Regions from separate parts of the Aeromonas sp. ASNIH7 genome, predicted to be linked through region 2. Evidence: predicted binding sites of a transcription regulator. Region 2 holds the regulator's gene; each other region holds the start of a gene.
What was found. Region 2 encodes sigma-54, which starts transcription at its own class of promoters, with help from an activator protein. Its sites were predicted from a motif close to TGGCACNGTTTTNGCTT; they were not measured.

Region 1 (9,565 bases), 190 kb from region 2:
CCAGCATGCCGCGCACCGCCTGGTTCTCGGAGCTGGAGTCGAGGCGCGACACCACGATGCCGACCACCTGCTGGCTCTGGCTGCGCATGGCCCGCGCCGATTTGCTCGGGACGAAACCGTGCTGGGCGATCACCGATTCGACCCTGGCCCTGGTCTGGGCATTGACCTTGGGATCCTGATTGAGCACCCGGGAGACGGTCGACTTGCCGACCCCGCTGAGGCGAGCGATATCGAGGATGGTCAGTTTCTTTTCCATGGGGGATCCGTGACAGGGGAGGGCGACAATCGGGATGCAGACATTGTTGTGATTAACTCCTGTGAATACAAGCCCATGGCGTTAGAATGCCCTTTCCCAGGCGACTTTCTTCGCCGTTGCACAGGACGCGCATCATGGATCTGTTGGCAAGTCTGCACTTCTCTCTCTCCATCACGGGCCCCATCTGTCTGGTGCTGGTACTCGGCATCTGGCTCAAGCGGCTGGGTCTCTTGCCCGACAGCTTCGTCGAGTCCGCCTCCCGTCTGGTGTTCCAGGTCACCCTGCCAGCGCTCTTGTTTCTCAGCATGGTGCGCACCGATTTTTCCACCATGCCGAGCCCCTGGCTCATCCTCTACGGCCTGCTCGGCACCCTCGCCGGTTTCCTGGTGCTGGAGGTGCTGGCGGCCCGCTTCATCAGCGAGCAGAAATTGCGGGGCATCTTCGTGCAGGGCAGCTTTCGCGGCAACATGGGGATCATGGGGCTGGCCTATGTGCAAAACGCCTACGGCCCGGAGGGGATAGGGGCCGCCGCCCTGCTGGTGGGCTCCATCACTGTGCTCTACAACGTGCTCGCGGTGATCACCCTGACCCGCAGCCTGGGGGGCGGAAAGGGGCTCGCCCCCATACTCAAGGGGATCGTCAAAAACCCCCTCATCATCGCCATTCTGGCGGCCCTGCCCTTCGGTCTGCTCGGCATCGAACTGCCCCAGCTGGTCATCACCACGGGCAACTATTTCGCCAACATGACCCTGCCGCTGGCCCTGCTGTGCACCGGCGCCAGCCTCAACCTCAAGGCCCTGCGCGGCGGCGCCATGCTGACCGGCTGGGCCACGGTCAACCGGTTGTGCTGCATCCCCGTGCTGCTGGTGCTGGGGGCCTGGGCGCTCGGCTTCAGCCCGCAGGCCCTCGGCATCCTGTTTCTCATCAGCTCTACCCCCACCGCCGCCGCCAGCTATGTGATGACCCGTGCCATGGGCGGTGACAGTGCCCTCGCGGCCAACATCATCGCCACCACCACCCTGGGCTCGCTCGTCACCACCAGCCTGGGGGCCACCCTGATGAACTACCTGGGACTGATGGGGTGATGGGGCGCCGCCATGATGCACGACCCGGGGTTGACGGGATCGGCATTCGCCCTTGACCTTGCCGGAGGCGGCAGCTTTAGGCTGATTGCACATCGACAGAGGAGAGAGCCCATGACCATCGAACTCACCGTTACCGGCATGTCCTGCGGCGGTTGCGCTGCCAGCCTGCAAAAGGCCCTGCTGGCCCAGCCAGCAGTCCGCACCGCCACGGTCGACTTTGCCAGCCGCAAGGCCGTCATCGAGAGCGAGCTGAGCAAAGCCGAGTTGATCGCCCTGATCGAGGCGAGAGGCTTTCAGGTAGAGTGAATTATCACTTAATTGGTATAAATCAGACTAATATTCTGTTTACTTCTTTTTATTGGTGAGAATGATCACTTAAATCCCGTTTAAAAAGAATAAAAATGCTGCAATTCCCTCATCCAAAAGGATTGCAGCATGACCCTTCCCATTCGCAAGACCCTGATCGCCGCCGTACTCGGCCTGACCCTCTCCCCCATGGCCATGGCGGGCCATGGCGCTGCCCAGCGTGCACATTCTGGCCACCGGCGGCACCATCGCCGGGGCGGGCCAGTCCGCCACCCAGTCCAACTACGAGGCCGGCAAGGTGGCCATCGAGACGCTGATCGCCGCCGTGCCCGAGATGAAAAACGTGGCCGACGTGCAGGGTGAGCAGGTGGTCAAGATCGGCTCCCAGGATATGAACGACGAGGTGTGGCTCACGCTGGCCAAGCGGGTCAACGCGCTGCTGGCCAGGGATGACGTGGACGGTATCGTCATCACCCATGGCACCGACACCATGGAGGAGACCGCCTACTTCCTCAACCTGACCGTCAAGAGCGACAAGCCGGTGGTGCTGGTGGGCGCCATGCGCCCCTCCACCGCCATGAGCGCCGACGGCCCCATGAACCTCTACAACGCCGTGGTGACTGCCTCCGACCCCGCCTCAAAGGGGCGTGGCGTCATGGTGGCGATGAACGACACAGTGCTGGATGCCCGCGACGTCACCAAGACAAACACCACAGGAGTGCAGACCTTCGCTTCCCCCAACTTCGGCCCGCTCGGCTACATCCACAACGGCAAGATCGACTACCAGCGCAGCCCGGCCCGCCAGCACACCAGCAAGACCCCGTTCGACGTGAGCAAGCTCGACAAGTTGCCCCAGGTCGGCATCGTCTACAGCTACGCCAACGCCTCGGACCTGCCGGCCAAGGCCCTGGTGGATGCCAAGTTTGACGGCATCGTCAGTGCCGGGGTGGGCAACGGCAACCTCTACCACACCCTGTTCGACACCCTGGCCAAGGCGAGCAAGGACGGCATTCGCGTGGTGCGCTCCGCCCGCGTGCCGACCGGCTCCACCACCCTGGATGCGGAGATCGATGATGCCAAGTACGGCTTCGTCGCCGCCGAGACCCTGAACCCGCAGAAAGCACGGGTGCTGCTGATGCTCGCCCTGACCCAGAGCAAGGATCCGGCCCAGATCCAGCGCTGGTTCCAGCAGTTCTAAGACCTCGGATCGGTCTGATTGACACTACCCCGTGAGATGAAGGGCAGGATGGGATCCTGCCCTTTCTTGTTGCGCCAGAGGCAGAGGCCGGCCCTCAGCTCATCATCAGCCAGCCGCAGAAACCCAGGTAAATCAGCCCCACCAGGGCGAGCCTGCCCGCCGTCATCCGCTCCCGACTGAACCCCCACCACAGCAGCGTGACCGCCAGCAGAGTGACCAGGGAGGAGGCCATCATGGTGCTATCCAGCAGCCAAGGGGTGAACAGCAGGCAGAACGCCTTGGGAATGGTGCCCTGGATCATCATGGCCCCCGATATATTGGCCAGTGCCAGCCGGTGTTTGCCCTGCCGCACCCAGATGAGCACGTTCATCAGCTCGGGCATTTCGGTGGCCACCGGGCTCAGCAACAGGGCCGCCAGCACCGGAGAGAGGCCGAACAGCTCGCCCATGCTCTCCAGCTGATGGACGAACAGCTGAGCCGCCAGCGCCACCACACCGAGCGCCACCAGGGTTTGCAGCAGCACCTTGCCGAGCGCCGGGATCCTGGCGTGCGGATCCAGCTTGAGGGGGGAGGGCAATTCGGCATCGTGGCTGTCGGTCTGTTTCAGCTCACGTCGCACATAGAGGAGGTACATCAGCACGAACAGGGGGGCCAGCCAGGTTTTACCGGTGAAGGCCACCATGCCAAGCAGCACGGCCAACAGGAAGATGCCAGCAAACCAGGTCTGATCGCGGCCTATCTCCCGCTGCACCTCGCCATTGATGGCTCTGTGCTCCCGGCTCATGCACAGCAGCAGGGTCACGCCGACGGCAGCATAGCCTATGGTGGCCAGCACCAGCGGGCCGCCGAGGGCCGCACCTATGCCTATCTGCTGCTGGGCGGGGGCATCCCCCATCAGCAGGGCGGTCAGGGTGACGATGCATTCGGGCAGGGCCGTGCCGAGGGCGGCCAGCAGAGAACCGGTGGCGCTTTGGGACAGTTTGAAATGATGGCCGGTCCATTCGATGCCGTTGACGAAGTATTCACAGGCCAGATAGATGGTGACGGCAGAGATCAGAAATAACAGCAGGGTGATCAGCATGATGAGTAACCGCCAGGCGAGCAGAACAACCGATGGACCCGATACGGCTCGCCCGGCTGGCGTGCATATCGAGGCCAAAGGTCTTGCAGGACGATAGGTGCTATCGCCGCCCATGCCATGGATCTGTGGATCCAAGAGTGTTGACATGGGCCCTGCCCGGATTTCGGGCGGGTTGCTACTCCCCAGTGACAGTGCGGGCTTTTTACCAAGTGGCTCGGTGAGGCGCAAGGCCAACAGGGGATGATCCGCGCGACAAGTTGTAAAAGGATGTGACAACCCCTCGACTCTCCCGTCCGGGATCCTGATCTTTTTACGGGAATCCTTGTGCTGGCACAGCGATTGCTACGAGTTGGCTACTGTCCACATTGACTTGGGAAGGGTGAACGATGAAACGGTGGATCCAACATTTTTACCAGCTTAATCGCCTCAACTGGCTGATGGTCTGGCTGCTGCTTTGCTGCAGCATCATCCTGCTGTTTCCGGCCGGATTGATGAAAGGTGCCGTGAGCCAGTGGGCCACGGCTCATGCGGCCTGGCTTGGGGTCGGCATGTTGATCGCCATCTCCTATTTCTGCAGTCAGGGCTTCCTGATCGCCTGGGAGTGGGCCTGTGACGAGTGGCAGTCCCGCCGCCAGCAGGATCAACTGGCCCAGATGATTGGCTTCCTCGACTTCAACGAGAAGGCGGTGCTGCGGGAGTTCGTACTGCAACGGAAAAGCGTCATAAACCTGCCGATCACCGAACCCGCCGTCAAAAACCTGATGGATGCCGGCGTGCTCACCTACGCCTACGGCAAGCCGGCGCGAGAGAAGGAAGACGAGAACCAGATCCGCGCCCTGATGATCGCCCTGCCGGCTCGCCCTCTGCTGACCTACAAGGTTCTGGGACTGTCGCGGGGCAAGATGAGCGACGAGCAGGTGGAGCAGATCATGAACGCCAGACCCAAGTTCGCGCAGAAGAGCCTCCAGCGCTGACCTTTCCCCATCCCCATAAAAGAAAAGAGCCGGACATCTGTTCCGGCTCTTTGCTGTCTGGCGTTGCTTATTCGGTTCTGGCCTTGAGGTAGCCGGCGTAGTCGGGCACCTGGACGCTGAATGCCTGCTGCATGTGCGGGCTGTCCATGATGAAGTCCGCCGTCGCCTCGTTGGTGGCGACCGGGATGTTCCAGACGGCCGCGAGGCGCAGCAGGGCCTTGACGTCAGGATCGTGGGCGGCGGGATTGAGGGGATCCCAGAAGAAGATCATCACGTCTATCTTCCCTTCGGCGATGAGGGCGCCGAGCTGCTGATCCCCTCCCATGGGGCCGGAGAAGAGGCAGGTAATGGGCAGCTGCGCCTTCTTGCCGAGCAGGGTGCCCGTGGTGCCGGTCGCATAGAGATGGTGGAGCTTGAGCTCCTCCTTGCGGCGCAGCACCCAGTTCAGCAGAGGGGCTTTCATGTTGTCGTGAGCCACCAGGGCAACCCGTTTGTGGGGCGCCATCTCGCGTGCAATCAGTTCCATGGAGGTCATCCGTAGCAAAATGATGGGAATGGGGTCGTATCCTAATCGAAAGCGGCGCCTGCCGCTGCCCCATGCATCGTAACTGTGATCCCGGAGGCGGTTCAATCCGGCGCCTGCCATCCTGACAGCCTCTGGCCTGCCTTGTCAGCAACCAGGTTGGCTACCGTATCGTTGGGCAAGATCTCTGCCGCTGGTGCCATGAAAAAACCCGCCTGGGCGGGTTGGGATTGTCTCTTGATGTCATCGCGATTCAGGATGACTCGGCATGGAGCTGGGATTGCTGGTAGTTTTCCAGACCGATACGGGCGATGAGATCGAGCTGGGTTTCCAGCCAGTCCACATGCTCCTCTTCATCTTCCAGGATCTCCTGGAACAGGTCGCGGCTGACGTAGTCCTGCACGGACTCGGCATAGGTGATGGCGACTTTCAGGTCGGGGATGGCGTCCATCTCCAGAGACAAGTCACAGCGCAGCATCTCTTCCACCGTCTCACCGATGCGCAGCTTGCCCAGATCCTGCAAGTTGGGCAGCCCTTCCAGAAACAGCACCCGCTTGACCAGCTCGTCGGCATGTTTCATCTCATCGATGGATTCGTGATACTCCTTGTGCCCCAGCCCCTTGAGGCCCCAGTCATCATAGATGCGGGCATGCAGGAAGTATTGGTTGATGGCAACCAGCTCATTGGCCAGCACCTTGTTGAGGTGGGCAATGATTTTGGGATCTCCTTTCATCGACATTACTCCTCGTTTTCGAGCCTAGGCAACGATCACTAGAGCTTAGTCCAGAAACATGACCATAACGTGATGGGGGAAAGTCGTCCCCTGGAGGGCAGAAGGAGAGATGAAGATGAGAAGTCGGCGGTTTTACGCCACTTCGTAATAGAGCGGTGCCTGCTCTGACTCCATCTTGTCGATTTCGGTAGCGATGATCTCCATCGCCATGCGCACACATTTACCACATTGGGCACCGACTTCCAGCGACTGTTTCAACTGTCGGAATTCAGTCTTGCCTGCCTGTACCGCCTTGCGGATCTGGTTATCTGTGATGCCGCGGCACAAACACACGTACATAATCTGGACCTCATGCTGGAATGAGATGAAATCTAAATGAGAATAGTTCGTAGTGCAAAGAACGAATGGTAATAAGATCCCGTGCTTGCCAGTGATTCCACCCTTGGGGAGAATGCCTTTATAAGAGAGGATGCGAACATGTTCAAAAAACTATTCAATGCCCTGTTCAAGGGAGAGATCGCCCAGAGCCCCGAGGTTGAGCCCATCGAATACATGGGCTATCTCATCTATCCCGAGCCCATGGCGGAAGGGGGGCAATACAGGCTGGCAGGTCGCATCACCAGGGAGATCGACGGGCAGTTACAGACCCATCGCTTCATCCGCTCCGATCTCTTTGCCAACCCGGCGGATGCCGAGCGCTTCATGGTGCAAAAGGCCCATACCTTCATCGACCAGATGGGGGAGCGCATGTTTGAACCCCGTGTGAAGCCAGACGCCAGCCCAGCTCCATGATGTCAGCCTTGCGCCACGCTATCGCTCATGCCGGCGAGCGGCGTCTGATCTGGCTGGAAGGGGAGCAGGATGACTGCATCGTTCGTGCCGAATCCTTGCTGTGGGGGGCGGTGTTCTGGCTGGGGCAGGGTCCTGAGCGTCATGCTCCGCAGCCTGCCGCCAAGGCGCTTCAACGGCTCGGTCAGGAGTGCGACACCCTGGTATTCAATGCCTTCAGCGGTTTTCACCCCGATGCATTCGGTGCCTTGGCGGGGACATTGAGGGCTGGGGGGCTCTTGCTTCTGCTGACCCCGCCGCGGGAGGCATGGCCGACCTACCCAGACCCTGATCGTCAGAGGCTGGTCGCCCAGCCAGAGGAGGTCGATCGTGCCGGGCAGGGGTTCATCTCCCGTCTGGTACGGTTGCTGGAAGAAGATCCGGCGCGAGATCTGACGCCTGCCTCTTGTGATATTACCTGGCAGCCTCTCGACGGAGACCGGCCGCTGAGCGCGGATCAGGCCCGTGCGCTGCCCGCCATCCACAACGTGTTGCACGGCCATCGCCGCCGCCCCCTGGTGCTGAGTGCCGATCGCGGTCGTGGCAAGAGCGCCGTGCTGGGGCTGGCGAGCGCCGACTTGCTGAGTCGGGATCCGGCCTTGACGATAGCGGTGACGGCCCCTTCCCACGCTACAGTGGCGACACTTTTTGCCCATGCAGAGCGCGCGCTGGCAGAGATGCCTGAGCGGCTGGCCGGTCTGAGCTATGTGTCCCCTGATCGGGTGGCTCAAGGAGACGTGCTGGCGGATCTGCTGCTGGTAGATGAAGCCGCCGCCATCCCGACCCCACTGCTGGAGGCCATGCTGGCCCGCCACAGTCGTATTGTCTTCGCTACAACGGAGCACGGCTATGAGGGGACGGGGCGCGGCTTTCATCTGCGCTTCAAGCGGATACTCGATGAGCAAACCCCGGATTGGCAGGAGCTGCGCCTGGTGGAGCCCATTCGCTGGAGCCTGAGCGATCCGCTGGAGCCTCTGATCTTCCGGCTCCTTGGTCTGAATGCTGACATATCGGCACCTCATCCCCCGACATCACCGACCTGGCGCCTGGTCGGACAAGATGAGCTGGCCCGTGATGACGCGCTGCTCAATCGGGTGTTCGGCCTGCTCGTGCTGGCTCACTACCAGACCAGCCCCAGTGATCTGCGGTATTTGCTGGAGGGGCCGGATCTCGACATTCATCTGATGGAGCAGGGACAGGAGTTGCTCGGGGTGGCGCTGGTCGCGCGGGAGGGCAATATACCCCCTGATCTGGCACATGCGATCTGGGCCGGACGAAGGCGCCCTCGTGGACATCTGCTGCCCCAGTCGCTGCTGGCCCACGCCGGTTTCGTGACGGCGGGGGAGCGCTCTTATGCCAGGGTGATGCGCATCGCCATCCATCCTGCCCTTCATCGTCTCGGGCTGGGGTCCCGGTTGCTGGACAAGCTGGTATCACATTACCGGGCATTAGGGGTCGATTATCTGGGTTCTGCCTTCTCCGCCAGCCCAGATCTGCTGCCATTCTGGCTCAAGGCGGGATTGAAGGTGCTGCGTTTGGGTCTGCAGCGCGATGCGGCCAGCGGCAGTCATGCAGCTTTGCTGCTGATGCCGCTGCAATCGGAATATCACGCCGAGCTGGCGCAATGGCGACAGCGTTTCATGAGCCAGTTGCCGGCCCTGCTGGCGGGTGAACTCAAGAGGCTGGATACCGAACTGGTCTGGCTATCCCTCAGAGGCGGACCTGTCACTCATGTGCCGGATCTGGATGAATTCGAGCATCGGGAACTCGATTGCTTTGCCCACCATCACAAGCCATTCGAATTGTGCCAGGGGACACTGCAACGCTGGCTGCTCCGGCAAGTGATGATGCTGGATGCGTTGAGTCAGGATGAACGACGGTTGCTGATCGCCACCATCTGGCAATATGCGTCCTGGTCCGAGCTGGCTGCCCGACAGGGTGTCGCGGGCAAACCCGCCCTGATAAAAGCATTGCGCTCCCTGCTGGCCAGACTGCTGGCTCAGCAAGCACCAGCGGGCTGACACCCGCCTCTGGCACGGCAGAAAACCGCGGAGCCCGGGAGGAACCCATGGCCCCTCCCGGGTTCTGCACATCGATTCGACTCACCATGGCTAAAGCTCTCCCCGTTCAAGACGTGGCCACCCCGGGACCCGTTTCTCCCTCTTCCCTGCTCGCGTTTTGCCTATTGCCACTGCTCTGATGAGCCTGGTCAGGGCTGTCTGCATTTTGGTTTTTTCTGAATATGGACTAATACTTGAATGTGAAATGAATTTTAATAAATGCATTATTTTCAGATGGTTAGCTTTTGGTGTATGGAATGCAGGCCATCTTCTCCAACGTGCACAGGGAGTGCAATGTGAGAAACGATGCAGCTCAGGCAGGTGCCTGAATGATGATGTGGTTCATCAGCAGCAGCGCCTTTGCCAATGAGATCCGGTTCAACATGACGCGCGGGGCGACCGCCATCAGCCAGCAGGTCTATGACCTGCACATGACGATTTTCTATATCTGTTGCGTCATCGGTCTGCTCGTCTTCGGCATCATGTTCTGGTCCATCGTGCACCATCGAAAATCGCGCGGT
Region 2 (9,565 bases):
GGAAGCGAGATGGCGATCCGCGCCTGCCTCACCCAACTGCTCTGCCAGGAGCTGCTGCACCAGCATCCGCTCCAGAGCCTGTTGCCCACCCTCTGCCCCAGCAAGACGCTGGAGGTAGTGGGCAACCACATTCACGAGCAACTCGGTCGCCATCAGCTACGCCTGGCCGACGAGAGCCTGCAGCAAGTCACCGTCTACTGTGCCGTCGCCCTGCTTCGCCAGGCGTCTGGCCACGAGTTGCGCCAGTTTGCCAGCGACGACATCACCCCCCCCTGGCAGTGGTGGCCCGCGACATCTATGCCGAGCTGCCGACCCTGACTTCACCGGTGCAGGAAGAGATCGCCTGTCTCGCCATCCAGATCCAGGCTCGCCTCACTGCAGAGACGCCCCTGCTCAGCCCGGCCATGGCGGCCGAGAGCGAGCAACTGACTGCACACCTGCTGGGTTACATCCACCAGCACTACCCCTATGACCTGCGCGGCGACCCGCAATTGCGAGCCGACCTGCAGACCCACATCGGCGCCATGCTGCTGCGGGTCAAATACCAGATTGGCAGCCACAATCCCCTGGCGGATCACATCAAGCAGTATTACCCCCTCGCCTACGACATCACCCTGGCGGCCATCTCTGAGTGGATCAGGCAGACCCCCTACCGATTGACCCACCACGAGATCGGCTACCTGGTGATCCACATCGGGGTCGGCCTGGAGCGCCACTACGACATCGGTTACACCCGGCGCCCCCAGGCGCTGCTGCTGTGCGATGCGGGCAACGCCACCTTCCGGGTGCTGGAAGCACGCATCCGGCGGGAATACCCCCAACTGCTGCTGACCACGCTGGAGTCGGTGCGGGACTATGAAGGACTGGTGCGAGTCGAGCAGGATTTCGTCATCAGCACCCTCAAGGTGAGCGAGAAGAATGCTCCCGTGGTGCAGGTCTCCCCCTTCCCGACCCAATACCAGCTGGAGCAGCTCGGCAAGCTGGTGCTCGTCGATCGCACCCGTCCCTATCTGCTCGACAAGTATTTCGATGCCGACCACTTCATGATGCTTGATGAACCCATCAGCCAGGGGGCGCTGTTTGATCGCATCTGCAGCCAGCTTGAGGCGGAGGATCTGGTGCAGAGCGGATTCCGGGGATCCTTGCAGGAGCGGGAGCGGATCGTCTCCACCCTGCTGGGGGACGGCATCGCTCTGCCCCACTCCCTCGGCCTGCTGGCGCGCCGCACCCTGGTCTATACCGTGCTGGCCCCCCAGGGGATCGACTGGGGCAACGGCGAGAGCGCTACCCTCATCTTCGTGCTGGCCATCGCCAAGGCGGATTATGAGGAAGCCATGGGACTTTATGATCTGTTTCTGGCACTGATGAACGAAAAAGCCAGCAGAAGTCTGCTGGCTTGTCGGGATTTTGCCGCTTTCAAGGCGCTGGCTCGCAGCGCACCTTGAGCACGCCGAGGCGTATTACTCCTCATTGAAGCCCGAGGTGAACAGCGCCACCACGGCGGCCAGGGCCTCCACCTCTTCGGGGCCCTCCACCTGCACCTCCACCTGTTTGCCCTGGGCGGAGTCCAACATCAGCAGGCCGATCACGCTGTCCGCGTCGGCCTCGACTCCCTCTTCGTTGCGCAGCAGCACGTGGGCATCAAACCCCTGCACCAGCTCGAACAGCATCATGGCCGGTCGGGCGTGAATGCCTAACTTGTTTTTGACTTCTACCGAGGCGGAAACGGTCATCTGAGCATCCTGTGGATCTGTCAGGCGGGGTTTGAACGCTTGTCCAACGTGCGATGGCGGATCTGCACGTTCTTGCCAAGCAACCGGAATGCGCTGGCCAGCCGCTCGGCGATGAACACCGAGCGGTGTTGTCCGCCGGTACAGCCGATCCCGACGGTCACATAGCTGCGATTGTTGCGCTCCAGGTGGGGCAACCAGGTCCCCAGCATATTCTCGATCTGCTGGATGAACAGCATGACATCCGGCTGGCTGGAGAGGTAGTTGGCCACGGGCTCATCCTTGCCGGTGAAGGGCTTGAGCTCCGGGATCCAGTGCGGGTTGGGCAGGAAACGGGCGTCGAACACGAAGTCCGCATCCTTGGGAATGCCGTACTTGAAACCGAACGACTCGAACACCAGCACCAGTTCGTTCTCTTTCTTGCCGAGCACCCGGGTTTTGATGAGCTCGCTGAGATCGTGGATGCTGAGGTTGGTGGTGTCGATGCGCAGGTCGGCGGTCGAGGAGAGCGGTGCCAGCAGGTGGGTCTCTTCCCGGATCGCCTCGTCCAGCGAAAGCTTGTTGCGGGACAGAGGGTGCAGACGGCGGCTCTCACCGTAGCGTTTGAGCAGGGTCGCGTTGTCCGCATCGAAGAAGAAGCTCGAGAACTTGACTCGCCCCTCGTTGCGCACCTGGCTCAGCAGGTTCTCCAGCCTGTCTGCCTGGGCAGGCAGGTTGCGCACGTCGATGCTGACCGCCAGCTTGTCATACTGGCTCTCCACCGACACGATCAACTGGGGCAGCAGGTTGACCGGCAGGTTGTCCACGCAGTAGTACCCGAGATCCTCGAGCACCCTCAGGGCCACCGTCTTGCCGGAGCCCGAACGACCGCTTACTACAATTAACTGCATCTTGTCCCCTCACGCCAACGTGGCTGTGTCAGACCCGGCCTCAGGCCGACGTCATGATCTGATAGAGTTCTTCGTCGCTGGTCGCCTGGCGCAGCTGGCGGCAGACGGCCTTGTCACCCAGTTTGGATGCCATCAGGGAAAGAGTCTTGAGGTGCTGCTTGCACTCGCTTTCCGGCACCAGCAATGCAAAGAGCAGGTCAACCGGTTGATTGTCGATAGAATCGAAAGGGATGGGCTCGGAGAAGGTCATCAACACGGCGGTCGGCGCGAAGGCGTCGTCAATCCGGCCGTGGGGGATGGCGATACCGGCTCCGATCCCGGTACTACCCATCTTTTCTCGCGCCAGCAGGCTTTCAAACAGGACCTGGCGGGAAGCGCCGAGGCGCTCTGCGGCCAGTTCACTGATGATCTCGAGCGCGCGTTTCTTGCTGGTACAAGGGACCGCACTCTTGGTGCAGTCCCGACTCAGTATGTGTTCAAGTTGCATAGTTATTTTTGATTTAACTTATCTTTGTGCTTGATGATCTGCCGATCCAGTTTATCCAGCAGGGTATCAATCGCCGCATACATGTCGGCATGCTGCGAATTGGCGAACACCTCTCCCCCGCTGACATGCAGCTTGGCTTCGGCGATCTGGTTCAGTTTTTCGACGCTCAACACCACGTGTACGTTGTTGATATGGTCAAAGTGACGCTCGAGTTTGGCAAATTTGTTGTTCACATAATCACGCAGAGCTTCGGTAATCTCGACATGGTGTCCGGTCAGGTTAATTTGCATAACGTCTTCCTTTTGTTTGCCTAAACCAGGCGTTTGCGCTGATTGGATGGCGGGATCAACAAGGATTCACGGTACTTTGCGATCGTGCGTCTCGCCACCATAATACCCTGTTCGGCCAGCAAATCCGCGATCTTGCTATCACTAAGCGGCTTGGCGGGGTTTTCCGCCGTCACCAGCTTCTTGATCAGGGCGCGAATAGCGGTCGATGAGCACTCTCCTCCTCCCTCCGTATTGACGTGACTGGAGAAAAAAAACTTCAGTTCAAAAATGCCGCGGGGCGTATGCATGTACTTCTGGGTCGTGACCCGTGAAATGGTCGACTCATGCATCTCCACCGCTTCCGCGATGTCGTTGAGTACCATGGGTTTCATGGCCTCTTCGCCGTACTCGAAAAAGCCCTGCTGCTGCTCGACGATGCAGCTGGCCACCTTGAGCAGGGTGTCGTTACGACTCTCCAGGCTCTTGATGAACCACTTGGCCTCCTGCAAATGAGAACGGATGAACTGGGTATCCGTGCTGCTGCGGGCATTGCGCGCCATGGCCGCATAGGCCTCGTTGACACGGATGCGCGGAGCAGAATCCGGATTGAGTTCAACCACCCACTTGCTGCCCTTCTTGACCACGGACACATCCGGGATCACGTACTGGGATTCACTCTGGATGATGCCGTTGCCGGGTCTGGGCTCCAGTTGCTGGATGAGATCCAGCACCTCCTTGAGATCGCTCTCCTTGAGGCGGGTCTTGCGAGCCAGGGTGCGGTAGTCGCGATTGCCGAGCAGGTCCATGTGTTCGCGGATCACCTCTCTGGCTTCGTCGAGCCAGGGCAGGTCCGGCGAATACTGGCCGAGCTGGATCAGCAGACACTCTTGCACCGAACGGGCGGCGATGCCGACCGGATCGAAATGCTGCACCCGCTTGAGCACGGCTTCGATCTCATCCAGTTCGACTTCTACCTCCTCGCTGCTGACTGCAGCCTGAATATCCTCGAGGGTGGCAGTCAGATACCCGGATTCGTCGATGGCATCGATGATGGCAAGGGCGATGGCCGCATCCACATCACTGAACGGGGTGAGCCGCATCTGCCACAGCAGGTAGTCTTGCAGGTTCTCGGTGGTCTCCCCCTGATAGACGCTGTCTTCCCCGTCATGGATGGGGCCTGCACTCTGGGCTGTACCGGCCGAGTAGACCTCGTCCCAGGTGGTGTCCACCGGCAGTTCATCCGGCATGCTCTCCTGGGCCATGGCATCGCTGGAGTCGAGTTGACTGGCGTCCTGTGTCTCTGCCTGACTGGTTTCCTGCGCCTCGTTCTCCTCTTGCTCCAGCAAGGGGTTGTTGTCGAGCGCTTGCTGAATTTCCTGCTGGAGTTCCAGGGTGGAGAGCTGGAGCAGACGAATCGCTTGTTGTAATTGTGGCGTCATGGTCAGGGACTGACCGAGACGCAACTGTAATGTCGGCTTCATCTACGTCGGGATATCCTTATGTTCAGCGAGGCAGTCACCTAACAAAAATGAGGGGTGCCCCCTTACTATAGACTGAATTGATCGCCCAAATAGACGCGCTTGACCTGCTCATCGGCGAGGATATCGGCCGGCGCGCCCTCGGCAATCATCTTGCCGTGGCTGACGATGTAGGCCTTCTCGCACACATCCAGCGTCTCTCTGACGTTGTGGTCCGTAATCAGCACACCCAACCCGCGTTCTTTCAGATGCTGGATGATCTTTTTGATATCGATGACTGAAATAGGATCAACACCTGCGAAAGGCTCATCGAGCAGAATGAATCTCGGCTCTGCCGCCAGCGCCCGGGCGATTTCCACCCGGCGCCGCTCCCCACCCGAGAGGCTCTGGCCCAGGCTGTCGCGGATATGGGTGATATTGAACTCTTCCAGCAACTGTTCGACCTTATCCTCCCGCTCTTCGCGGCTCAACCCCTTGCGGGTCTGCATGACCCCCATCAAGTTGTCGAACACCGACAGGCGCCGGAAGATGGAGGCCTCCTGAGGCAGATAGCCGATGCCATTGCGGGCACGGATATGCATGGGCTGCAGGCTGATGTCCTGCTCGTCGATGGTGATGAGGCCAGCATCCCGCTGCACCAGGCCCACGATCATGTAGAAGGAGGTCGTCTTGCCCGCACCGTTCGGGCCGAGCAGGCCCACGATCTGGCCCGTTCCCACCTCCAGGCTCACATCGCTGACCACCATGCGGCGCTTGTAGCTCTTTTGCAGACCCGTTGCTTTTAACACTGCCATGGCTGTTGTTTCCTACTTCTTCTGATCGGCGGGTTTGTCAAAGTTCTCCACCTGATCCGGCAGGAACACCGTCTTGACGCGCTGGGTGGGCCCCTTGCTCTCGGCAATCATCTTCTGCTTGACGATGTCGTAGCGAATGAGATCGCCGGTCACCTGGCTGTCTTCCTGCTTGAGCTGGCCATTGCCGGTGATGGTCACCAGCCGGTTCTTAAGCTCGTAGCGGATGCTGTTGCCATGGGCATTGACCGGTTTGCCGTTGTCCAGCACCTGGAAGAAAGTGGCTGGGTTGCCATACGCGGTCATGACCTCGGCGCCCTTGTCGCCGGAGCGGATCACCACCACCTTGTCGGCCTTAATCTTGATGGTGCCCTGGGTGATGATGACATCCTCGCTGAAGGTGATGCGGTTGTCCTGCATCTCGGCCACCTGCTTGACCGCATCCACATAGACCTTCTCGGCAAAGTCGGACTCTTTGGCATTCAGGGAACCGCACAGCAACAGGGCCGTGAGGGCCAGATTAACGTTTTTCATTGAAATAAGTGGCATGGCCTTTATCCAGTAACTCGAAATATTTACGTTCCAGGTGACCCTTGAGGCCAACGCCCTCGGTCTGGAACTCCTGGCCCACAATGCTGATGTGCTGGTTGCTTCTCATCCCCTGCGTCACCAGATCCAGCTCCAGATAGGAGGTATCCAGCGTGGAGATGAAGGAAGCGGGCAGCAGACCGTCCAGATGCACCTTGTCACGGAGGATCACATTGTCATCGGTGTTGAGCACCCCGGTTTCGGCCGTCAGCTTCCATTCGGCCGCGCCCTTGTCATCGAACATGTAGACCACCGGCTTGGTGAAAGTGGCCTGCTCGAGCACCTGGTAGTACTCCGCATATTCGGATTCCAGCCGCTCGGTGCGCTTGCCCTGCTCGTTGAAGCGGGTCGTCACCAACTCTCTGGCGGTGAAGTCCGGTTGAAAATTTTCCGTCTTGGTGGTCGGCTCGGGGACCAGCTCGATCTCCCCCAGCTGCCAGGCCGCCAGCGCAGCCAGAAACAGCAGGCCGAACAGTACAGTCTGTTTGTTCATCGCGACGCCTCGGGTTGATAGTCAGCCAATCCCTGGGCCTGCAAGATCAGGTCGCACACCTCGCGCACGGCCCCGACGCCACCGCCAAGCCGCGTCACCAGATCCGCCTTCGCCAGCACAAGCGGATGGGCGTCGGCAACGGCGATACCCAGGCCGCAAGCCTGCATCACCGGTAGATCGATGGTGTCATCTCCCATATAGGCGGCTTGCGATGCATCCAGCCCGAGCTTGGTCAGCAAGGCCTCGAAGTGGGGAAGCTTTTTGTCTGCACCCTGCACCAGGTGCTGGACTCCCAGACTCTTCATGCGATCGCTGACGATGCGGGAGTTTCGCCCCGTGATGATGGCAATCTCGATGCCCGCATTGAGCAGGGCACGCATGCCGGCACCGTCACGGGTGCAGAAAGTCTTCAGCTCTTCGCCGTTATTGCCCATATAGATGAAGCCGTTGGAGAGCACCCCATCCACATCGCACACCAGCAGGCGGATCTGCGCCGCCTTCTCGTACTGGCTGCGCGTCACCGGACCATAGAGGGTCGGTACGTCTTGCATCAAATTACTCCGGCTTTCAGCAGGTCATGCATGTTGAAGGCACCCAGCGGGTGTCTCTCCCCATCCACGACCAACAACCCGTTGATTTTCCTGGTTTCCATCAGCTTGACGGCCTCGGCCGCCATCATCTCAGGCCCTACGGTAACACAGTTCACCGTCATGACGCGGCTGATGGGGGTGTGATGAATATCCACCTGCAGGTCCAGAATGCGGCGCAGGTCACCATCGGTGAACAGACCGGCAAGCAGCCCTTGATCGTCCACCACCGCCGTCATGCCGAGCCCCTTGCGGCTCACTTCCAGCAGCGCCTGGCTGATGGTGGCATCTATCCCCACCTTGGGCAACAGCTCGCCGCTGTGCATCAGATCGCCCACTCGCAACAGCAACCGCTTGCCGAGGGACCCGCCCGGATGCGACAGCGCAAAGTCATCGGCGGTGAAACCACGGGCCTCCAGCAGGGCCACGGCCAGCGCGTCCCCCATCACCAGGGTGGCGGTAGTGCTGGATGTCGGGGCCAGACCGAGGGGGCAGGCCTCTTTCTCCACCTTGATGCACAGGTGCACGTTGGCCTCTTTCGCCATGGTGGAAGCCGGATTGCCTGTCATGCAGATGAGTGGAATGCCGCGGCGCTTGAGCACCGGCAGCAGGGCCAGGATCTCGTCGCTCTCGCCGGAGTTGGAAATGGCGATGATGAGATCCCCGGCTGAGATCATGCCGAGATCCCCGTGGCTCGCCTCGCCCGGGTGCAGGAAGAAGGCGGGCGTTCCCGTGCTGGCCAGGGTCGCGGCAATCTTGTTGCCGATATGACCCGACTTGCCCATGCCGGTCACCACTATCTTGCCGCCACAGCGCAGCACCATCTCGCAGGCACGCTCGAACGCCTCGTCAAGGTACTGGTAGAGTCCATCAATGGCTTGTTTTTCTATGTCCAGCACCGCTCGGGCGCTGCGACGGAAATCGAACAATTCAGACACTTTTTCAGGCTTTACAGACATAAAGGCACAGCTCCGGGCCGAAATTTGCTGCGGGATTATAAAAAAGTCTGCCGAGATAAGCGAATCGGATGCGGAATGGGCGGTCATTGACGCAGGTTGTTACATAAAACTGTCGCGTACTTGGGGGGGAAACCCGCTCAATAGTTGTTCCTCGCTGTTGCTTAGACCTAGACTAGCCCATAAAATTCGCTCTTCATTTATACCGGATGGACAATTGTTTGAACGATGACCTGATCACCATCTCCGACCTGACCTTCAGTCACGGGGATCGGCTGCTGTACGACAGGATCAACCTGACCATTCCCCGTGGCAAGGTCACCGCCGTCATGGGTCCGAGCGGGATCGGCAAGACCACCTTGCTGCGCCTGATCGGGGGCCAGCTCAAGCCTGAGTCCGGTCACATCCTGTTTGACGGGGAAGACGTTCCCACGCTCTCCCGTTCACGCCTGTATGAAGTGCGGAAACGGATGAGCATGCTGTTCCAGAGTGGCGCATTGTTCACCGGCATGACCGTCTTCGACAACGTGGCCTTCCCGCTGCGGGAGCACTCCGGCCTGCCGGAAGAGCTGATCCGCACCATCGTCATGATGAAACTGCAGGCTGTCGGTCTGCGCGGGGCGGCCAAGCTGATGCCGTCCGAGCTCTCCGGTGGCATGGCGCGTCGCGCGGCCCTGGCGAGATCCATCGCGCTGGATCCGGATCTCATCATGTATGACGAGCCCTTCGTGGGGCAGGACCCCATCACCATGGCGGTGCTGGTGAAGCTCATCAAGGAGCTCAACGATGCCCTCGGCATCACCTCCGTCATCGTCACCCACGACGTGAAGGAGGTGCTGAGCATCGCCGACTACGCCTACATCATCGCCAACCGCAAGGTAGTGGCACACGGCACACCGGAACAGCTGCGCGAGGAGCACAATCCCGAAGTCGAGCAGTTCCTCAAGGGATTGCCCGACGGTCCTGTTCCGTTTCATTTTCCGGCAGGCGACCTGCTACAGGATCTGTGATGTTGACAAGTCAGATAAGCAAGCTGGGCCGCAGCGGTGTGCGTTTCATCAACGCCGTCGGCCGGGCAACCATCATGCTGTTTCATGCACTGGCAGGACGACCCCAGCCACGCAAGCACTTCCCGCTGCTGGTGCAGCAACTGTATGTGGTGGGAGTGCAATCCGTCGCCATCATACTGGTGTCCGGCCTCTTCATCGGCATGGTGCTCTCCCTGCAGGGTTACAACGTATTGAAGGATTTCGGCGCAGAGCAGAGCCTGGGGCCTCTGGTTTCCCTCTCCCTGCT
Region 3 (9,565 bases), 190 kb from region 2:
ATCCGGCTGACCAATCTGCTGGATGCCTTGCAAATAAAGGGGGGCCGCGCCTTTGCCACCGAGTTCCCGGGGCTCTACGGCCTCTATGAGAAGGTGAAGGAGATGCCGACCCATGAGGCGAGGCGGGCACTCAAGCGCAATGAAGTGATGAAGATGGATCTCGAACGCAGCGGCTACGAGGCCGAGCTGGAGGCGCAGATCCTTGAGGATGTCGCCAGACTGAAGGATTTTCAGTTAAGCCGGTGAGCCCATGACAAAGACAGAGGAAGCAAGCGTGCAAGCAGAACAGATTGTGTGGGATCAGGCCCTGATCGAAAAATACAACTACAGTGGTCCGCGTTATACCTCCTATCCCACTGCGCTGGAGTTCAACGAGGGGTTCGGCTATCCGGACTTTGTCCAGGCAGCGGGCCAGTATCCTGCACGCAATCTGTCTCTCTACGTGCACATCCCCTTCTGTCACAAGCTCTGCTACTACTGCGGTTGCAACAAGGTCATTACCCGGCACCAGCACAAGGCAGATCAATACCTCGACTACCTCGAACAGGAGATCAAGGCCCAGGCCCCCCTGTTCAAGGAGAGACTGGTCACCCAGCTGCACTGGGGTGGCGGCACACCCACCTATCTGAGCGAACCCCAGACTCGTCGCCTGATGGCCATGTTGCGGGAGCACTTCCACTTCGCCGAGGAGGGGGAGATCAGCATCGAGGTGGATCCCCGCGAGATCGAATTGTCCATGCTGGATGTGCTGCGGGAGCTCGGTTTCAACCGCATCAGCCTTGGCGTTCAGGACTTCAACAAGGCGGTCCAGGTTGCGGTCAATCGGGAGCAGGACAACGACTTCATCCGCGCCATGCTGGTCCGTGCCCGCGAGCTGGGGTTCCGCTCCACCAATCTGGATCTCATCTACGGTCTGCCGCACCAGAACCGGGAGAGCTTCCATCACACCCTGGAAGAGGTGCTCAAAACCGACCCGGCCCGCCTCTCCATCTTCAACTATGCCCACCTGCCGAGCCGTTTTGCCGCCCAGCACAAGCTGAAAGAAGCGGACATGCCGGCGCCGCAGGAGAAGCTGGCCATGCTGCAAGATACCATTGCCTTCCTGACCGGCCAGGGTTATCAGTTCATCGGCATGGACCACTTTGCCAAGCCCGATGACGAGCTGGCGGTCGCCCAGCGCGAAGGCAAGCTGCATCGCAACTTCCAGGGCTATACCACCCAGGGGGATTGCGATCTGCTGGGGCTGGGGGTCTCTTCCATCAGCATGATGGGGGATGCCTATTCCCAGAACCAGAAGGATCTCAAAACCTACTACGCCCAGGTCGAGTCACTAGGCCATGCCCAGTGGAAGGGGTGCTCCCTCAATCGGGACGATCTGATCCGTCGTGAGGTGATCAAGCGCCTCATCTGCGATTTTTCCCTGAACTTCGCCGCTGTGGAGCAGGCCCACGGCCTGGTGTTCAAGGAGTATTTTGCCGAGGATCTCAATCTGTTGCAGACCTTCATCGACGACGGTCTGGTGCGCATGACCGAAGAGGGGCTGGAGGTGGTCTCCACCGGTCAGCTGCTGATCCGCAACATCTGCATGTGCTTCGATGTCTACCTGCGCAACAAGGCGCGCCAGCAGCAGTTCTCCCGGGTGATCTAGGCCGGGCAATGTCGTTGGACAATAAAAAACCGCCTTTCGGCGGTTTTTTTATTGGGTTTTACCCCTGCTCAGCGTTGAGCCGCGCGGGCACTCAGCTCGGCCTTCTCGGCTTCGCTCAGGAAGGCCAGGATCAGGCCGTTCTGCTGGGCGGTGCGGATTTCGCTCACCGTCATGCCGGCAGCGGGGGCAGCCACCTCGTATTCATGGGGCAGGTCGATCCCCTCCACCGCCGGATCGTCGGTATTGAGGCAGGCCAGCACGCCGGCGGCCAGGAACTGGCGGATCGGGTGATCGGCCAGATTCGCCACCGTGGTGGTCTGGAGGTTGGAGGTGAGGCAGGACTCGATGCCGATGCGGTGTTCGGCCAGATAGGCCATCAGGGCCGGATCCTGGATGGCCTTGACGCCGTGGCCGATGCGCTCGGCTCCCAGCTCGCGAATGGCCTGCCACATGCTCTCGGGACCGGCGGCTTCACCGGCGTGCACGGTGACCCGCATGCCTGCATCCCGCACCCGGCGGAAGTGGTCGGTGAAGAGATCGCCCGGGAAGCCCAGCTCGTCGCCGGCCAGATCGATGGCGACCAGGCGATCGCGATGAGCCAGACAGGCATCCAGCTCCTGCTTGCACTGCTCGGTGCCGAAGGTACGGCTCATGATGCCGATGAGATTGGTCTTGATGCCGAAGTCACGGCTGCCTGCGGCCACGCCGTCGATGATGGCTTCGACCACGCCCTGTGGGTGCAGTTTGTGGGTCATCGCCATGTAGGCCGGGCTGAAGCGCAGCTCGGCATAGTCGATCCCGGCACGCAGCAGATCTTCCACGTTTTCGTAGGCGACCCGGCGGCAGGCATCGTAGTCGGCCAGCACGGCCACGCCCCAGTCCAGTTTCTTCAGGAAGGCCACCAGACTCGGCTCGTTCTCGACGATCTGCACGTGCGGGCGCAGGGCTTCCAGCTCATCGGCCGGCAGTCGGATGTTGTGCTGACGTCCCAGCTCGAGAATGGTCTGCGGGCGGATGTTGCCATCCAGATGGCGATGCAGGTCGGTCAGGGGGAGGGATCTGTCAATCATGGGGCACCTTCTGCGAGTCGGGTTGGAAAGCCTGCCATTCTAGGCGGGGCGCCTGAAAAAGATACCCCGTTTGCAAGCAAACGGGGTGTGATTGGTCAGGCTTTCCCTCAAGGCGTGATGGGAATCGTTTTTCCCGCGGGCTCAGGGAATGTCGAGCTCCTTGAGCTTGCGGGTCAGGGTATTGCGGCCCCAGCCGAGCAGGCGGGCTGCCTCCTGCTTGTGACCGTGGGTGTGATCCAGTGCCGTCTCCAGCATGATCCGTTCGAACTGGGGCATGGCATCCGCCAGGATATCGGTCTCCCCCAGCGCCAGCTTGGCGGCCACCCAGTCCTGCAACTGTTGCTGCCAGCCACCGGTCAGGGCGGGCTGGCCCGGCTCGGCGGTGCTGGTGATGGGAGTCAGCAGCTCGGTGGGCAGATCGCCTACCAGCACCTCCTGGCCCGAGGCCATCACCGTCAGCCAGCGGCAGACGTTCTCCAGCTGGCGCACGTTGCCCGGCCAGGGGAGGCGGCTGATGTAGGTCTGGGTATCCGGGTGCAGGCTCTTGGCCTCCACGTTCAGCTCCTTGGCGGCTCGCAGCAGGAAGTGCTGGGCCAGCTGGGGGATGTCCTCCCGGCGCTCCTTGAGGGCCGGAATATGGATGCGGATGACGTTGAGGCGGTGGAACAGGTCTTCCCGAAACTCGCCGTCGGCGACCCGCTTCTCCAGATTCTGGTGGGTGGCGGCAATGATCCGCACATCCACCTGCACCGGTTGGTGGCCGCCAACCCGGTAGAACTGCCCGTCCGCCAGTACCCGCAGCAACCGGGTCTGCACGTCCAGCGGCATGTCGCCTATTTCGTCGAGAAACAGGGTGCCACCATCGGCCTGTTCGAAGCGGCCGTGACGAATGTTGTTGGCGCCGGTGAAGGCTCCCTTCTCATGGCCGAACAGCTCGGATTCGATGAGATCTTTCGGGATGGCCGCCATGTTGAGGGCGATGAAGTTCTTGTGGGCCCGGGGGCTGTGCTTGTGCAGGGCATGGGCAACCAGCTCCTTGCCGGTACCGCTCTGGCCGTTGATGAGCACCGAGATGCTGGAGCGCGACAGCCGGCCGATGGCGCGGAACACCTCCTGCATGGCAGGGGCTTCGCCGATGATCTCCGGGGTGGTGGTGGCTTCCTGCTGGCGAGCCTTGCGCTTGGTACGTTGCTCCTTGAGGTGGTTCTCGGCCCGGCGTACCAGGGTGACCGCCTCGTCGATGTCGAACGGCTTGGGCAGGTATTCGAAGGCACCGCGCTGGTAGGCGTTGACCGCGCTGTCGAGGTCCGAGTGGGCCGTCATGATGATGATGGGCAGATCGGCCTGGCGGCGATGGATCTGCTCCAGCAGGCTCAGGCCGTCGATGCCCGGCATGCGGATATCCGAGAGGATCACGTCCGGTGAGCGCATCTCCAGTGAACTCAGCAGGGCTTCGCCGTCGGCGAAACTTTCGCATTCGAAGCCTTCGCTGCCAAGGGTGCGCTCCAGAACCCACCGGATGGAGCTGTCGTCATCGACGATCCACACTTTTGCTGTCATGAGGTTCCCTTATTTGCGAAGTGGTAAATAAATGGTGAATTCGGTGTGGCCTGGCCAGCTGATGCAGTCGATGCGACCCTTGTGCTGATCGATCAGGTTCTGGGCGATGGAGAGGCCCAGGCCCGTTCCCCCTTCCTTGCCGGTGATCATGGGGTAGAAGAGGGTGTCGCGAATGGCGTCGGGAATGCCGGGGCCGTTGTCGATGATCTTGATTTCGGCCGCCAGGCGATAGCGCTGGCCATGGATGGTGATCTGGAAGGCGGTGCGCGTCTTGATGCGGATGAGGCCGTCCTGATCCCCAAGGGCTTCGGCGGCGTTGCGCACTATGTTCAGGAACGCCTGTTGCAGCTGGTCCGATTCCATCTCGAATTCGGGGATGCTGGGGTCGTAGTCCCGCTCGATGCGGATCTGCGGCGGCAGCTCCAGGTCCACCAGACGGCGCACCTGCTCCAGCACGGAGTGAACGTTGTGCATCTGGTGACGGCCGGGACGCTGGGGACCGAGCAACCTGTCGACCAGCACCCGTAGGCGATCGGCCTGCTCGATGATGATGCCGGTGTATTCACGCAAGGCCGGGTCGGGCAACTCCTTTTGCAGCAGTTGGGCCGCGCCGCGCAATCCCCCCAGGGGGTTCTTGATCTCGTGCGCCAGGCCGCGCACCAGCTCCTTGGCGGCCTGCTGCTGGGCGTGTTGCTGCAGCTCCTGGCTGATCTTCTTCTGCTGATCGATCTTGCGCAGTTCTACCACCATCAGTCGCTGTTCATGATCGGCCATGGGGCTGACGCTGATCTCTACCAGCCTGGGCTCCCCCTCCACCACCAGGGTGACTTCGCTGTCGGTGAAGCCCTGCCCCGAAATGAGGCACTGTTTGAAACGCTGCAGATCGAGAGAGATGTGCTCCAGCAGGTGGGGCAGTTCGATGCCGATCAGTCGTCGTTCGCTGAGGGAAAGCAGCTGCTCTGCCGCCGGGTTGACGAATTGAATGCAGAGACGTTCATCCATGAGAATGACGGCGGTCAGCAGATTGTCCAAGAGTGTCTTGGCGTTGTCCGAGCGGGTTGGCACAGGTTTCTCCCTAAAACGGTGCTGTACACCTGGAATGCACCAATATAGTGCATCAAGTTTACCCGCATCGGTGCGTCACATCACCCCTAATTGGCCTTGGGGGCGGCTCTGGGAGCCTGATTCACCGACGCCCTGTGCAGGTAAAAGGTGGTTGGCTTAGATTTAGCAAGGATCGTACCGTCTTTGGCGAGCAACTCGAGCCGTGCCTCGTAAGCGCCCCTATCGAGGTTTTCCACCCGTATGGCCAGGCTGTTGTGAACCAGGGGCACCGCCTTGCCGTTCAGGATCAGGCGCACATCGTATTGCACCGGGACCTGGGGAGAGATCTCGCCCTGGAAGACGATGTTGCCGGTATTGTCGCGCAATGTGCTGCCCGGTTCCGGAGAGATGAGGTCGATCTCCAGGGGAGCCGCTTCCAGGGCTTTCCTGGCATCGACACCGGTCAGGCTGTTGAAGTTGTCCACCTGGACCGAGTGGGGGGCGGTGCCGATGAGCGGCGAGACCCGCAGGTCCACCTCTTTTGCGCTCTTGCCGGGAGGAGGGGCATCGGTGTAGTGGGTCACCCCCTGGGGATCGACCCAGGAGTAGACGCGGGCGGCCTGTGCGGAACAGGAGGCCATCAGCAGGAGGCTCAGCAGCCAGGGTACAGTGTTCATCCATCTCTCCTTGACGGGGTTCACCTTAATCCTATCAGAGAAAAACCACGGGGTCGGGGTGTGAACAGCCGAGGGTGGTACGGCTCCGTGAACGGGATCATCTTTCTGCACGATCGTGCCCGTTTGGCGGTATTTCCGTTGCCAGAATGAAAAAAAACCCGCCAGATGGCGGGTTTGTCATGGGAAAGCGGATTAGACGGAGTAGTACAGCTCGAACTCCAGCGGGTGCGGAGTCATGCGCACGCGGTCAACATCCTGCTGTTTCAGTTCCAGGTAGGAGTTGATGAAGTCATCGCTGAACACGCCACCACGGGTCAGGAACTCACGGTCTGCATCCAGTGCGGACAGCGCTTCGTCCAGGGAACCGGCAACGGTCGGCACTTCAGCGGCTTCTTCCGGCGGCAGATCGTACAGGTTCTTGTCCATGGCATCGCCCGGATGGATCTTGTTGATGATGCCGTCCAGACCGGCCATCAGCTGGGCAGCGAAGGCCAGGTACGGGTTGGCAGCCGGATCCGGGAAGCGTACTTCGATGCGGCGGGCTTTCGGGCTCGGCACGACCGGGATACGGATGGAGGCAGAACGGTTGCGGGCGGAGTAGGCCAGCATGACCGGTGCTTCATAGCCCGGCACCAGACGCTTGTAGGAGTTGGTGGTTGGGTTGGCGAAGGCGTTGATGGCCTTGGCGTGCTTGATGATGCCGCCGATGTAGTGCAGTGCCATCTCGGACAGACCGCCGTACAGGTCGCCTGCGAACAGGTTGACGCCGTCTTTGGCCAGGGACTGGTGGCAGTGCATGCCGGAGCCGTTGTCACCGAACATGGGTTTCGGCATGAAGGTGACGGTCTTGTTGTAGGCGTGGGCCACGTTGTGGATCACGTACTTCAGGACCTGTACTTCGTCAGCCTTCAGGGTGAGGGTGTTGAAGCGGGTTGCGATCTCGTTCTGACCGGCGGTCGCCACTTCGTGGTGGTGAGCTTCGACGACCTGGCCCATCTCTTCCAGCACCAGGCACATGGCGGCACGGATGTCCTGGGAGGAGTCAACCGGGGCAACCGGGAAGTAACCACCCTTGACGAATGGACGGTGACCCTTGTTGCCGTGCTCGTAGTCGGTACCGGAGTTCCAGGCAGCTTCTTCGGATTCGATCTTCACGAAGCTGTGGCCCATGGTGTTGGAGAAGGTGATGTTGTCGAACATGAAGAATTCCGGCTCCGGCCCGAACAGCACGGTGTCAGCGATGCCGCTGGACTTCAGGAAATCTTCGGCACGCTTGGCGATGGAGCGCGGATCGCGGTCATAGCCTTGCATGGTGGCGGGTTCAAGCACGTCACAGACGATGTTCAGAGTGGTCTCTTCGGTGAACGGGTCCAGTTTGGCGGAAGCCGGGTCCGGCATCAGCACCATGTCAGACTCGTTGATGCCCTTCCAGCCGCCGATGGAGGAACCATCGAACATCTTGCCGTCTTCGAAGAAGTCTTCGTCAACCTGGTGGGAAGGGATGGATACGTGCTGCTCTTTACCCTTGGTGTCGGTAAAACGCAGATCAACAAACTTGACTTCGTGTTCCTGGATCAGGGCCAAAACGTTCTGGGCTGACATGCTAAGTAACCTCCGGTGTTAAAACTCTTTGGGTGAATGCGTCGTCACATTCACATAAGCCAGTATCGTGCCAAGTTTGTGACAGCTTGATTTCAGGGCACTTGCACCGTTTCAGGCTGTCGAGAAACCCGTTCTCATGCCGGTTGCTGCATTAAAGTGGTGCAACCTTGGATCGTTTTGGTGCACCGAGATGGTGCGCCAGCGTATCCAGGCCATCTAAGCAGCCTTTTGCTGCGGGGTCCATGATCCTGATCCTTTGTTGTGCGTGAATGTGTTGCAATTCTGCTAGGCAGATCACAAAGGCGAGAGTACAATTAGCGCCCAATTTTACCCGGTGATTTGAGGCGAGAATGTTAGAGAATTTACGCAATATTGCGATTATTGCGCACGTTGACCACGGCAAAACGACTCTGGTTGATAAGCTGCTGCAGCAATCCGGCACTCTGGATCGCACCAGCGAAGGTCAGGAACGGATCATGGACTCCAATGATCTGGAACGGGAACGTGGCATCACCATTCTCGCCAAGAACACTGCGATCCGCTGGAACGACTACCGCATCAACATCGTGGATACTCCGGGTCACGCCGACTTCGGTGGTGAAGTTGAGCGCGTACTCTCCATGGTTGACTCCGTGCTGCTGCTGGTCGACGCCGTTGACGGCCCGATGCCGCAGACCCGTTTCGTGACCCAGAAGGCGTTCGCCCAGGGTCTGAAGCCCATCGTGGTCATCAACAAGATCGACCGTCCGGGTGCTCGTCCTGACTGGGTAATGGATCAGGTCTTCGATCTGTTCGACAACCTGGGTGCCACCGATGAGCAACTGGACTTCAAGGTTGTTTACGCCTCTGCACTGAACGGTTGGGCCACCCTGGATCAGGACGTCCCGTCCGAGAACATGGAACCCCTGTTCCAGGCCATCGTCGACAACGTGGAAGCCCCGAAGGGCGACGTTGACGGTGCCTTCCAGATGCAGATCTCCCAGCTGGACTACAACTCCTACGTGGGCGTCATCGGTATCGGCCGCATCACTCGTGGTCGCGTCAAGACCAACCAGCAGGTCACCATCGTCGGTGCCAACGGCAAACCGCGTACCGGCAAGGTAGGTCAGGTGCTGGGCTACCTGGGCCTGTCCCGTACCGAAGTGACCGACGCGCAAGCGGGCGACATCATCGCCATCACCGGTCTGGGCGAGCTGAAGATCTCCGACACCATCTGTGACAACAGTGCCGTCGAAGCCCTGCCGCCGCTCTCCGTTGACGAGCCGACCGTGAACATGACCTTCCAGGTCAACACCTCGCCGTTCGCCGGTAAAGAAGGCAAGTTCGTCACCTCCCGCAACATTCTGGAGCGTCTGAACCAGGAGCTGGTCCACAACGTGGCCCTGCGCGTGGAAGAGACCGAAGATCCGGACAAGTTCCGCGTCTCCGGCCGTGGTGAACTGCACCTCTCCATCCTGATCGAAAACATGCGTCGCGAAGGTTACGAACTGGCGGTATCCCGCCCGGAAGTAATCCTGCGTACCGTGAATGGCGAACTGCAAGAACCGTTCGAAACCGTCACTGTGGACGTGGAAGAAGCGCATCAGGGTTCCGTGATGGAGCAGCTCGGCCTGCGTAAAGGCGAGATGACCAACATGACCCCGGATGGCAAGGGTCGCGTCCGTCTGGACTTCATCATCCCGAGCCGTGGTCTGATCGGCTTCCAGACCGAGTTCCTGACCATGACCTCTGGTACCGGTCTGCTGTACCACACCTTCGACCACTACGGTCCGCACAAGGGTGGCAGCATCGGTGAGCGTCAGAACGGCGTGCTGATCTCCAACGCCACCGGCAAGGCCCTGACCTTCGCCCTGTTCGGTCTGCAAGATCGTGGTCGTCTGTTCATCGGTCACGCGACCGAAGTGTACGAAGGCCAGGTGATCGGGATCCACTCCCGCTCCAACGACCTGACCGTCAACTGCCTG

Region 1: a site for sigma-54 is predicted at 4,255-4,271, ahead of C2U47_RS06675 (superinfection exclusion B family protein). Genes of this name have one in related genera too.
Region 3: a site for sigma-54 is predicted at 7,658-7,674, ahead of glnA (glutamate--ammonia ligase). Genes of this name have one in related genera too.

What each region holds. Positions count from the first base shown of each region.
Region 1 covers NZ_CP026226.1:1,442,354-1,451,918, reverse strand. The annotation lists gene treR (trehalose operon repressor TreR) at 1-256, opposite strand, end outside; gene C2U47_RS06695 (AEC family transporter) at 391-1,341, shown strand; gene C2U47_RS06690 (heavy-metal-associated domain-containing protein) at 1,453-1,647, shown strand; partial or broken gene ansB (L-asparaginase 2) at 1,777-2,845, shown strand; gene C2U47_RS06680 (sodium:calcium antiporter) at 2,940-3,926, opposite strand; yybP-ykoY riboswitch at 4,015-4,122, opposite strand; gene C2U47_RS06675 (superinfection exclusion B family protein) at 4,313-4,900, shown strand; gene C2U47_RS06670 (methylglyoxal synthase) at 4,968-5,426, opposite strand; gene bfr (bacterioferritin) at 5,677-6,156, opposite strand; gene C2U47_RS06660 (bacterioferritin-associated ferredoxin) at 6,289-6,495, opposite strand; gene C2U47_RS06655 (HlyU family transcriptional regulator) at 6,634-6,948, shown strand; gene C2U47_RS06650 (tRNA(Met) cytidine acetyltransferase TmcA) at 6,948-9,005, shown strand; gene coxB (cytochrome c oxidase subunit II) at 9,374-9,565, shown strand, end outside.
Region 2 covers NZ_CP026226.1:1,629,310-1,638,874, forward strand. The annotation lists partial or broken gene C2U47_RS07640 (BglG family transcription antiterminator) at 1-1,445, shown strand, start outside; gene npr (PTS phosphocarrier protein NPr) at 1,461-1,733, opposite strand; gene rapZ (RNase adapter RapZ) at 1,754-2,620, opposite strand; gene ptsN (PTS IIA-like nitrogen regulatory protein PtsN) at 2,661-3,107, opposite strand; gene hpf (ribosome hibernation promoting factor) at 3,110-3,397, opposite strand; gene C2U47_RS07665 (RNA polymerase factor sigma-54) at 3,418-4,857, opposite strand; gene lptB (LPS export ABC transporter ATP-binding protein) at 4,923-5,648, opposite strand; gene lptA (lipopolysaccharide transport periplasmic protein LptA) at 5,661-6,179, opposite strand; gene lptC (LPS export ABC transporter periplasmic protein LptC) at 6,166-6,726, opposite strand; gene kdsC (3-deoxy-manno-octulosonate-8-phosphatase KdsC) at 6,723-7,277, opposite strand; gene C2U47_RS07690 (KpsF/GutQ family sugar-phosphate isomerase) at 7,277-8,272, opposite strand; gene mlaF (phospholipid ABC transporter ATP-binding protein MlaF) at 8,479-9,279, shown strand; gene mlaE (lipid asymmetry maintenance ABC transporter permease subunit MlaE) at 9,279-9,565, shown strand, end outside.
Region 3 covers NZ_CP026226.1:1,818,659-1,828,223, reverse strand. The annotation lists gene C2U47_RS08660 (DUF2489 domain-containing protein) at 1-246, shown strand, start outside; gene hemN (oxygen-independent coproporphyrinogen III oxidase) at 275-1,648, shown strand; gene add (adenosine deaminase) at 1,717-2,718, opposite strand; gene glnG (nitrogen regulation protein NR(I)) at 2,860-4,278, opposite strand; gene glnL (nitrogen regulation protein NR(II)) at 4,288-5,343, opposite strand; gene C2U47_RS08635 (DUF4124 domain-containing protein) at 5,430-5,999, opposite strand; gene glnA (glutamate--ammonia ligase) at 6,192-7,601, opposite strand; gene typA (translational GTPase TypA) at 7,952-9,565, shown strand, end outside.